Paraglaciecola sp. L3A3: one gene and its partner. The protein of the gene in region 1 interacts with the protein of each later gene in a pairwise test. Links are inferred from orthologs where the notes say so. Each region holds a gene or a part of one and is shown on either strand. Other genes may lie near its edges.

Region 1 (5,262 bases):
CTGTTGCTGTAACAGCACTACCTTCTTTACCAGCAAAATCTAATCCTTTATGCATAGCGGGCATACCATTAAACGGGTCTTTGCGCACACCATAATAAGAAGACAACCAACCGGATTGAATCGGTTTACCTGCTAACTGGCTCTGTTCTTCTATATGGTGACTTAATAAGATAGATTCAAGTGCAGACAGTTGTTGAGACTTATCTTGAATGGTTTCTAACATGTTTTCCATTTTCACCAATAACTCATCTTGGGCTTGTAACTCAACACCTGACGTATTTAGAGGCCCGCCCATATTAGGCTCTTGGCCAAAATTAAATTCATCTGGATTTAATTTTGCTTGGGCAACTAATCTTGAACCTAAGGCGTCCAAGCGCTGAATTTGGCTTTGCATTTCAGCTAATTTTAACAACATGCCAGAGTAACGTTGTTTAGTTGTGTCTCTTAATAGTTCGATTTCAGTTGCTTGTTGTTCAAGTCCAGATTGCGCATATTGAACTCGTGCAATACTTTCTTCAGGAGAGGTCGTCGAGCGACTAGACACTAAAAATAATCCGCAGGCAACAAGCAACATTATCGTCAATTTTTGTCGATTTATATCCAACGCAAAACGTCGGTTGTTACTTCTAAAAAGCAAAGTTAATTTCATTGCAGATATGGACCTTAGGTATTATCAATATTTGGTATGTGAAAAGATTAAGCTATAGAATGAAATTGAGATACTTTATGCAGGTATCTAAGTCATTACTTACTGTTTGTTTTATGCACAAACTAGTAGCTATATATCACCACTTCACAAAGATTACCATATAAGTCACATTATCTAAAATGACTTATAACAATCTAAAGCAATAATATCAAAGCTTTGTAGCGTAAACGATTTGACAACTACAGTACTTAATTTAGCAAAAATATATTCGTTTACTGGAGGGAAACAAGGTTTTGGTAAACTAATTAGTTTACCAAAACTGGGGATGCATAACTGATAGGCATTTGTTCGGGAGTTTCATAACCTACAAACTCCCAACATTCAGTATTGTTTAATAAAGCATTCAACAATTTATTATTTAAACCATGACCTGTTTTATAGGCAACTAGTTCACCAACAATACTGTGGCCACATAAATATAAATCACCGATTGCATCTAGAATTTTATGTTTTAAAAATTCATCGCTATAACGCAAACCTTCAGGATTTAATACACGATACTCATCAAGGGCAACTGCATTTTCCATGCTGCCACCTAAAGCTAAGTTAAGTGAATTCATGTATTCAAGATCTTTCATAAAACCAAAGGTTCGAGCACGACTCACTTCATTAACATACGAAGATGAATCAAAATCTAACACCATATGCTGACGAGTTTGACTTATAACAGGGTGATCAAAGTCGATTCTAAAGTCTACTCTAAAACCTTCATATGGACGAAGTTCAGCCCACTTGTCACCCTCCTCAACTCGAAGAGGTTTAATTATTTTAATAAAGCGTTTAGCGGCATTAAGTTCTTCGATACCAGCAGATTGTAATAAAAAGATAAACGGACTCGCACTACCATCCATGATAGGAAGCTCATCACTGTCGACTTCAACAATAATATTGTCAATCCCTAAACCCGCTAAGGCTGAGGCCAAATGCTCGACAGTAGAAATCTTCGCACCATCGGCATTACTAATACATGTACAAAGCATAGTATCGCCTACAGAATCTGCTCTAGCAGGGATATCCGCATAAGGCTCAAGATCAACGCGGCGAAATACTATTCCAGTATTCGCAGGCGCAGGCCGGAGAGTCATAGTGACCTTGTCACCTTTATGTAGACCAATCCCTGTCTCTTGAACAGATTGTTTAATGGTACGTTGTTTAATCATAAACCTTTTTAACTCAATAACTTATTAGAATAAAAAGCGGCGCATATAATACATTAAAACATAGTGCGCTGTCAAAAAACTGTCATATATCGCCTTTTATAGGTGTATTATCCCATAATAGTTATATTCACAGCCTACTCTATTGTTAGAGTCAATTTAATCAGCTTGTTTGCGCAAAAATGCTGGAATATCTAAATATTCCAAATCACTTGCCGCTTCAACTTTGTCTTCCGCCACTATCGTTTTAGCAGTATCAGGCATTGCACTCGAACTAGGCATAGATCCAGACCCATTAGCTTGCAATTTAAATTCACCACTATCAGCCATCACTTTAGCAGCGCGGCTAGAAACTAATGAAATATCAGGTTTACGCTCAGCGCCAATACCTGTAGCAACTACAGTTACGCGCAGTTCGTTAGTCATTTCCATATCAATTACAGTACCAACAACCACAGTGGCATTTTCTGATGCAAAAGCTTTTACCGCATTACCGACAGTCTCAAATTCATCGATAGAGAAATCAGGACCAGCAGTGATATTAACCAAAATACCTCTAGCGCCAGATAAATCAATATCTTCTAATAATGGACAAGCAATAGCAGATTCAGATGCTTCTTCAGCTCTATCTTCACCACTTGCAGTACCACTACCCATCATGGCCGTGCCCATTTCAGACATGACTGTTCTCACGTCGGCGAAATCCACGTTAATTAAACCTGGGCGTGTAATCAATTCAGCAATACCTTGAACTGCACCACTTAAAATATCATTGGCCGCACTAAAAGCTTGTAACAAAGGAGTGCCCTTGCCCATTACTTTTAATAACTTTTCGTTTGGAATCGTAATCAGAGAATCAACGTATTTAGATAATTCTTCGATACCCTGATCAGCAAAATCGGTACGTTTTTTACCTTCAAAAGGAAAAGGTTTAGTGACAACAGCCACAGTTAAAATACCTAATTCTTTTGCTACTTTAGCCACTTCTGGTGCAGCGCCTGTTCCAGTACCACCACCCATACCAGCGGTAATAAATACCATGTCAGCACCTTCTAAGCTTTGACGTATGGTTTCTCTGTCTTCTTCAGCCGCTTGGCGTCCAATATTTGGATTAGCACCCGCACCTAGACCTTTCGTCACACCAGAACCAATTTGTAAAGTAACATTGGCTGTAGAACTGCGTAACACTTGGGCATCAGTATTGATGGCGATAAATTCTACACCTTCAATATTTTGCGCAACCATGTGTTCAACAGCATTACCACCGCCGCCACCAACACCAATAACTTTAATTACCGCTTCTTCGTTATGACTATCCATTAACTCAAACATATTTACTCTCCGGTTTGTACATAAAAGCAGTCAGGGTTAAATCCTTGCCTGCTGCCTATTTTTAGCGTTTAAATACGAGTGATTAAAACTCGTTATTAAACCAACTTTTAATTCTTTGCCAAACACCATCGCTGGTTTTGTTTTTGGCACTCAATTGATTAACTAAGTGTTCTTTGCCGTACTGTAATAACCCTACAGCAGTAGCAAACTTAGCGTCTTCTACATATTCTGATAAGCCTTTCATTGCCAATGGTGCGCCGACACGAACTGGCATTTGGAAAATTTCTTCAGCAAATTCTACAGCCCCTTCCATTTTCGCGGTCCCACCTGTTAACACAATACCTGCGGCGATTTGTTCTTCTAAACCACTGCTACGAATTTCATCGTGTACCAGTTCAAACAATTCTTGGTATCGAGGTTCAATTACCTCAGCCAGAGTATGTCTCGACATAGCTCTTGAAGGACGACCACCAACACTATGTACTTCAATACTTTCTTCCATACTCACCATGTCTTTTAAAGCACAGGCGTAGTTAATTTTTATTTCTTCGGCATGGCTAATTGGCGTGCGAAATATTTTCGCTATATCACTGGTTATTTGATTACCCGCAGCCGGGATCACTGCCGTATGACGAATGGCCCCATCGGTATAAACCACTAAATCTATGGTGCCACCACCAATATCAACCACACACACACCTAATTCTTTTTCATCATCTGTGACCACAGCATAACTCGATGCTAGAGCTGAAAATATCAACTGATCAGCGACTAAGTCACAACGTTCAACACATTTGACTAAATTTTTTGCCATATCATCAGCACAAGTAATAATATGCGCTTGGGCTTCCATTCTGACGCCTGACATACCAATAGGATTTTTTATTCCTTCTTGCACATCAATAGTGAATTCTTGAGGTAGTACGTGTAATAAACGACGCTCAGCTGCAATAGGCACAGAACGAGCAGCATGCACTACATTATCAACATCTTCTTGGGTCACTTCCTGATTATTAATCGGTACCATGCCACTTTCATTTTGGCACTTAACATGTCGACCAGAAATAGACATAAAGACTGATGAAACACTACAATCAGCCATTAATTCCATTTCATGCACAGCACGCTTAACAGATTTGACCACCATATTCAGGTCGTTCACACCGCCTTTATCCATACCTTTGGATGAATGAGTGCCTACTCCAACAATGCTAATAGAGTTGTCGTCTAACAATTCACCTACAACAGCTTTTACATCACTGGTGCCTATGTCTAAGCCAACTATCAGCTTTCTTTCTGTACCTTTAGACATATTGCTTCATTCTCACGGTATATAACTCTCTTTAATTTTAGTGTTAGGCGGCTTTATCTAAGGTTTTCCAACCTACAGCCAAACCAGTGTCATAACGTAAATCTACGTAATCAATTTGTTTATTTTGTTTTGAAATTAGTGGTAATAAATCCACAAACCTCTGCAATCTATCGATAAATTCAGTGCGACCTAAATTTAACTTCACGCCATTATTTAATTGTAAATTCCAAGCAAATCTTTCACTTAAAAACATTTCTATAATATGTAACCCAGTTACATCTAACAAAGACTGCATATTTTTATAGCCTTGCAAGGCTGTTTGTTCACTGCCTCCAGGCCCAAACAAATTGGGTAGCTGCGAACTCATAACTAGATCGTCTTCATCTAGTTGGGCATTAAATGAATCACCATACTGATTTAACAACATGTCTCCATTCCATATCGCAGCAGGTTTCTGTTCTACAACATATATTTCCAAGCCGCTGGGCCAACGTTTCCTTACTGAAGCTCGATACACCCAAGGCATTGCTTCGACAATTTGATGGGTTGCTTCCACATCAAGTTCAAAAAAACTACCTGGCTGCGTGCGCCTAACCAAATTTTCAATTTGTTGATCTTCAATAAAATGTCTGTCTCCAGAAATAAAAATTTCTTGCACAGGCGCTTGTTGTTCATCCTCTAACCAAGCATGCAATTTTAAGCCTGCAAAAATCAACAGCACCATCACTATGATAAAAAATACAAGTCCCAGA
Region 2 (5,129 bases), 470 kb from region 1 along the record:
AGCTAGAGACTCGCAGCTTGCCGTTTAGTGACTCTTCTGGTCTTTTCTGGCAAGCTACACTTCTTTCATTATTGTTTTTTTAATAAGTTGAACTATGTCCGAAATGTTGCAATTAATGGCTGATTCTCCCACCTTTTTTATCGGTTTTGTGTTTGTCTTAAGTCTACTTGTGGGGAGTTTCCTTAACGTCGTGATTTATCGCTTACCTGTGATGATGGAACGAGCATGGCAAAGTGAGTGTGATCAATATTTAGCACAAAAAAATTCAACTCAGCTTGCTGAGCCTACTAGCAATGATCAAGTCTTCAATTTAGTTAAACCTGATTCAACATGTCCTAAGTGCCAACACAAAATTAGAGCATGGGAAAATATTCCTGTGATTAGCTGGTTGTTTTTAAAAGGTAAGTGCAGCCAATGTAAAAATCCAATCTCTATTCGTTATCCTATGGTGGAGTTAGCAACGGGATTATTATCCGCTCTAGCTGCTTGGCATTTTGGTTTTGGTTTAGCTGGATTTGCCGCTGTCTTGGCCACTTGGTTGCTAATAGCGATGACTTTTATTGACTTAGATACTATGTTGTTACCGGATCAATTAACCTTGTCTTTATTATGGATAGGTCTATTAATTAGTATCGAAAGCCCCTTTGTTTCTACTCAAGATGCAATTATTGGTGCCGCTTTGGGTTATCTCTGTTTGTGGAGTATATATTGGGCCTTTAAATTAATAACCGGTAAAGAAGGCATGGGCTACGGGGACTTTAAGTTATTAGCTGCTTTAGGTGCTTGGGTGGGCTGGCAGCATTTAGCTGTGGTGATTTTATTATCTTCTTTTGTGGGGGCTATTATCGGTATAAGTTTATTGTCGTTGCAAGGCAAAGACAAAAGCCAACCGATTCCTTTTGGTCCCTATTTGGCTATAGCGGGTTGGTTAACTTTATTATATGGCGACTGGTTTGTTGATCTCTATTGGCAATGGTTATTACTTTAGGTCATTTAGTATGAGTCGTTTTATTGTTGGAGTAAGTGGTGGTATTGGTAGTGGTAAAACTACTGTTACTGATTTATTCGCCGCAAAAGGAATACAAGTCATAGATGCTGATCTGGTGGCGAGGCAAGTGGTTGAGCCTGGTTCAAAGGCATTGCAACAGATTGTTGATAAATTTGGTGTAACAATTTTAGATGCCGAAAATACTCTAGATCGCGCGAAACTTAGAAATATTATATTTGCAGCTCCTGAGTTGAAAACTTGGTTAAATAATTTGTTACATCCTATTATTCGCCAAACCATGAAAGCTCAAACTGAACAAGCCACATCCATTTATTGTTTATTAAGTGCGCCTCTTTTGGTAGAAAATAATTTGCATACACAAGTTGACCGCGTGTTAATTGTTGATGTGGATGAAGCCCTGCAATTGTCTAGAGCGGTGTTGCGTGACAAAAGTAACGAACAACAAATCAAAGCCATTATGGCAGCACAAGTCAGTCGCAAAAAACGCCTTTCTGTGGCCGATGATGTGATTGATAATAACCTAGGATTAGACGCATTAAGCCCCCAAGTTGAGCGATTGCATCAACAATATTTATTGCTTGCTGAAAAAGCTTAAGTCATTGCCCCTATGATTTAACTAAAAATTCTTTACAATACCTGTATTGATAATCCAAACCGCAGTTTGTGGTTGACCCGTAACACAGAGTAATTGTTTTTATGTCTCAAGCTATTTACGAATTTCCACTCAATGAAAAGGTGCGTACCTACCTTAGACTTGAGCAGTTATTTATGCAGCTAGAGCAAGCCAAACAGGCGACTGAAGACTGGCAGTACATTAATTTTCTAGATTGTTTATTCACCTTGCTCGATCTGTTAGAGCGCATAGACTTGCGCAATGATGTGCTGAAAGATATTGAGTTACATGAAAAAAACTTAGTGATTTGGTCACAACATCCAAATATTGATAACGATGCCCTACAGGCGGCGTTGCAAAAGATATTACGCTTGAGAGAAGCTCTTAAAGGTAATAAAAAAATTGGCTCCGAACTTAAAGAAGACAAATTTTTATCTTCAATTCGTCAACGATTTTCCATACCAGGTGGTACTTGTAGTTTTGATTTACCTAATTTGTATTATTGGCTCAAGCAACCTTTAAATTTTAAACAGCAAACAGTATGTACTTGGTTACAAGAATTGGTACCTGTGCAACAAGCGATGGAAATGACTTTATCTTTTTTACGGGAAAGAGGGCGCTTTACTTCTATTACTGCTGAGAAAGGTTTTCATCAAGGTATCGCTGAAGATAAAAATGAGTTAATCCGCGTGTTAAGTGATACCGATGGTGGTTATTACCCTATGTTGTCGGGTAATAAATATCGTTATGCCATAAGATTTACTCTATTTACCCCCACTGTTGAAGGCAGTACAGGTGTCGAATCAACAGTACAATTTAAATTAGCCAGTTGTTAGAGAGTTTGTATGTTAGTTAACTGCCCAAATTGTAAAAAAGAGGTGGAATGGTGTGAAACTAGCGAACATCGTCCATTTTGTAGTAAAACTTGTCAGCTAATTGATCTTGGTGAATGGGCTGATGAACAAAAATCAATTCCAAGTGGCGCCAATAAAGATCAAGAAATGACTGATTTACCAGACATAGAAGATATTGAAGCTATGCTCAGTGCTCAATCAGAAGACTTTTTCAAAGAATAAAATCTTAATCGTAAAAATCGATTTAAAGAATCTGTTTTAATCGTTTTTGTTTCTGCGAATTTAAGCCTATTCTTTCCTCACTGAAAACAAACAACCAACTAATTGGAGAAAAGAAAATATGTCTAATCCTAATTTTACAGACAAGTCAGGCCAAGCAGTACCACAAGTTACTTTTGCTACTCGTGCCAACGATGAATGGGTAAGTCGTACTACAGATGAATTATTTAAAGGTAAAACTGTTGTAGTATTCTCTTTACCAGGTGCATTTACCCCAACTTGTTCATCTACTCATTTACCAAGATATAACGAACTGGCTAAAACATTTAAAGCAAACGGTGTTGACGACATTATTTGTATGTCTGTAAACGATACCTTTGTTATGAACGCTTGGGCTGAAGATCAAGAATCTGATAACGTGACACTTATTCCTGATGGTAATGGTGAATTCACCGAAGGTATGGGTTTATTAGTTGATAAGTCTGAAATCGGTTTTGGAAAACGTAGCTGGCGTTATTCTATGTTGGTAAAAGATGGTGTGGTAGACAAAATGTTTATCGAACCTGATTTACCAGGCGACCCCTTTGAAGTGTCTGACGCTGATACTATGTTGGCTTATGTTGCACCGGAAGCAAAACCTAGTGAAGCAACCGTTATTTTAACTAAACCAGGTTGCCCATTCTGTGCCAAAGCCAAAGCATTGTTAGCTGATAAAGGTTTTGAGTATGAAGAATTAGTGATGGGTAAAGAAGTATCATTTACTACACTAAAAGCTTTATCTGGTAATGAGTCTTGGCCTCAAGTATTTATCGGTGGCAAGTTGATTGGTGGGTCTGACGACTTAGCCGCTTACTTTGCTTAATTAATTGTTTTTTTAAAGATGGCGCTTCGGCGCCATTTTTTATATCTGTGAATCGGGATGATTTATATTTATAATTATCAAAATAGTTTAGGCTTGGTATTCATAGCCTTTGTTTTACTTTATTTCAATAAGTGTTGAATATGAAAGCCTTACGGATAACTTTTTTTGTTTTAGTTATATTTTCTAATTTTGTTGTCGCGCAATCCATTGAGCCTCAACTAGATAAATTCGATAAAATATATCAACAAGAGTTAGGTTCAACTCAGGGCTGTCAACAACCAGAATTAAACGTTTTTAGAGTTTGTTCGGCTGTGTTACGTAATGACGGTAATGCACCTTTTATTATGCATCACAATAAAGTGACACCTAAAGTGGTGGTGTTATTTCATGGCTTAAGTGACTCTCCTTTTTATCTGAAATCTATTGCCAAAGGCTTGTATAAACAAGGTTACAATGTCGTGGTAGCCTTATTGCCTGGGCATGGTAAAAAAGATGCTAATTTAGATATGCAAGACTATGAATTAGCTAATCGTTGGCGACAACATGTGTCAGATATCATGCAAATGTCTAAACCTCTTGGCCAACAAGTCGTTATAGGCGGCTTTTCCACAGGGGGCGCCTTGGCCACTGAGTATGCATTACAAAACCCAGATTCATTAGGGGCACTATTGTTGTTTTCAGGTGCCTTAGCATTAACTGAAGAGGTAGAATTTCTAACTAAAATTTGGGGTATTCAGTGGTGGTTGAAATTTTATGACGGTAACTATATAAGTAACGGACCGAATCAATTTAAATATCCTCGTGTGGCCAGGTTTGCCGTGGTTGAGTTGATGGAAGTCATTTTATCGACCAGAAAGTTAATAGAAAAAAAGCCATTTAATCTCGCTATTTTTGCTGCTCATTCTACCTATGATTTCACTACTCCAATAAAGGGAATAAAAAATATTTTAGCTAAAAATCAAGGTGTCAGCATTTTATATGGCATAGACAAAAAATTTAATGTCTGCCATGGAAACTTGGTTTTGGATCAGGCTCAGTATCAAGAAGTTAACTATAACTATGGCTCCAACGGCAACAAATTATCTTGTCATGAACCCGCTGCGAACCCTCAACATGCTGATATGTTAAAAAAATTAATAACATTTTTGGCTAACAACGAATGAATACTTGGCTAGTATTGTTCAGAGCCATAAATGTTGGAGGTAATAATATTATCCCAATGCAAGCATTAAAAGAAAGCTTGATTAAAATAGGCTGTAGTCAAATTCAAAGCTACATTCAAAGTGGTAATCTGTTAGTACAACATGCTGAGAATAATCTGCAGGTTTTGTCACAACAAATGGTCGAACAAGTAAAACAGGACTTTAATTGTTCACCAAAAATATTATTGTTAGATCAGCAAACATTTAAACAAGCGGTGCAGAATAACCCTTTTCCAGAAGCTGAATTAAAAACCATTCATTGGTTTTTTTTAAGTGAGCCAACAAAAAATGCTGATTTATCAATTTTACAGGCAGTAAAAAAGGATAGTGAATCTTACCTGTTAACCGATAATGTTTTTTATTTACATGC

Evidence for each region.
Region 2: the proteins of ftsZ (region 1) and zapD interact in binary tests that used the Escherichia coli proteins (3 or more experiments, as listed by UniProt). The link is inferred for Paraglaciecola sp. L3A3 from one-to-one orthologs.

The regions. Positions count from the first base shown.
Region 1 is NZ_CP047023.1:4,304,495-4,309,756, forward strand. The notes cover bases 1,113-4,055. They hold ftsZ (cell division protein FtsZ), read right to left. Parts: upstream 3,199-4,055; coding sequence 2,026-3,198; downstream 1,113-2,025. Other genes in these bases: lpxC (UDP-3-O-acyl-N-acetylglucosamine deacetylase), read right to left, coding at 1,113-1,869; ftsA (cell division protein FtsA), read right to left, coding at 3,281-4,055. Also shown: GQR87_RS17895 (M23 family metallopeptidase), read right to left, coding at 1-649; more of lpxC, read right to left, coding at 955-1,112; more of ftsA, read right to left, coding at 4,056-4,510; GQR87_RS17915 (cell division protein FtsQ/DivIB), read right to left, coding at 4,554-5,262. UniProt on the Escherichia coli protein: Essential cell division protein that forms a contractile ring structure (Z ring) at the future cell division site. The regulation of the ring assembly controls the timing and the location of cell division.
Region 2 is NZ_CP047023.1:3,838,949-3,844,077, reverse strand. The notes cover bases 772-3,581. They hold zapD (cell division protein ZapD), read left to right. Parts: upstream 772-1,705; coding sequence 1,706-2,458; downstream 2,459-3,581. Other genes in these bases: GQR87_RS15955 (glutathione peroxidase), read left to right, coding at 2,817-3,557; yacG (DNA gyrase inhibitor YacG), read left to right, coding at 2,468-2,698; coaE (dephospho-CoA kinase), read left to right, coding at 999-1,604; GQR87_RS15975 (A24 family peptidase), read left to right, coding at 772-988. Also shown: more of GQR87_RS15975, read left to right, coding at 95-771; GQR87_RS15950 (carboxylesterase), read left to right, coding at 3,698-4,720; GQR87_RS15945 (DUF1697 domain-containing protein), read left to right, coding at 4,717-5,129. UniProt on the Escherichia coli protein: Cell division factor that enhances FtsZ-ring assembly. Directly interacts with FtsZ and promotes bundling of FtsZ protofilaments, with a reduction in FtsZ GTPase activity.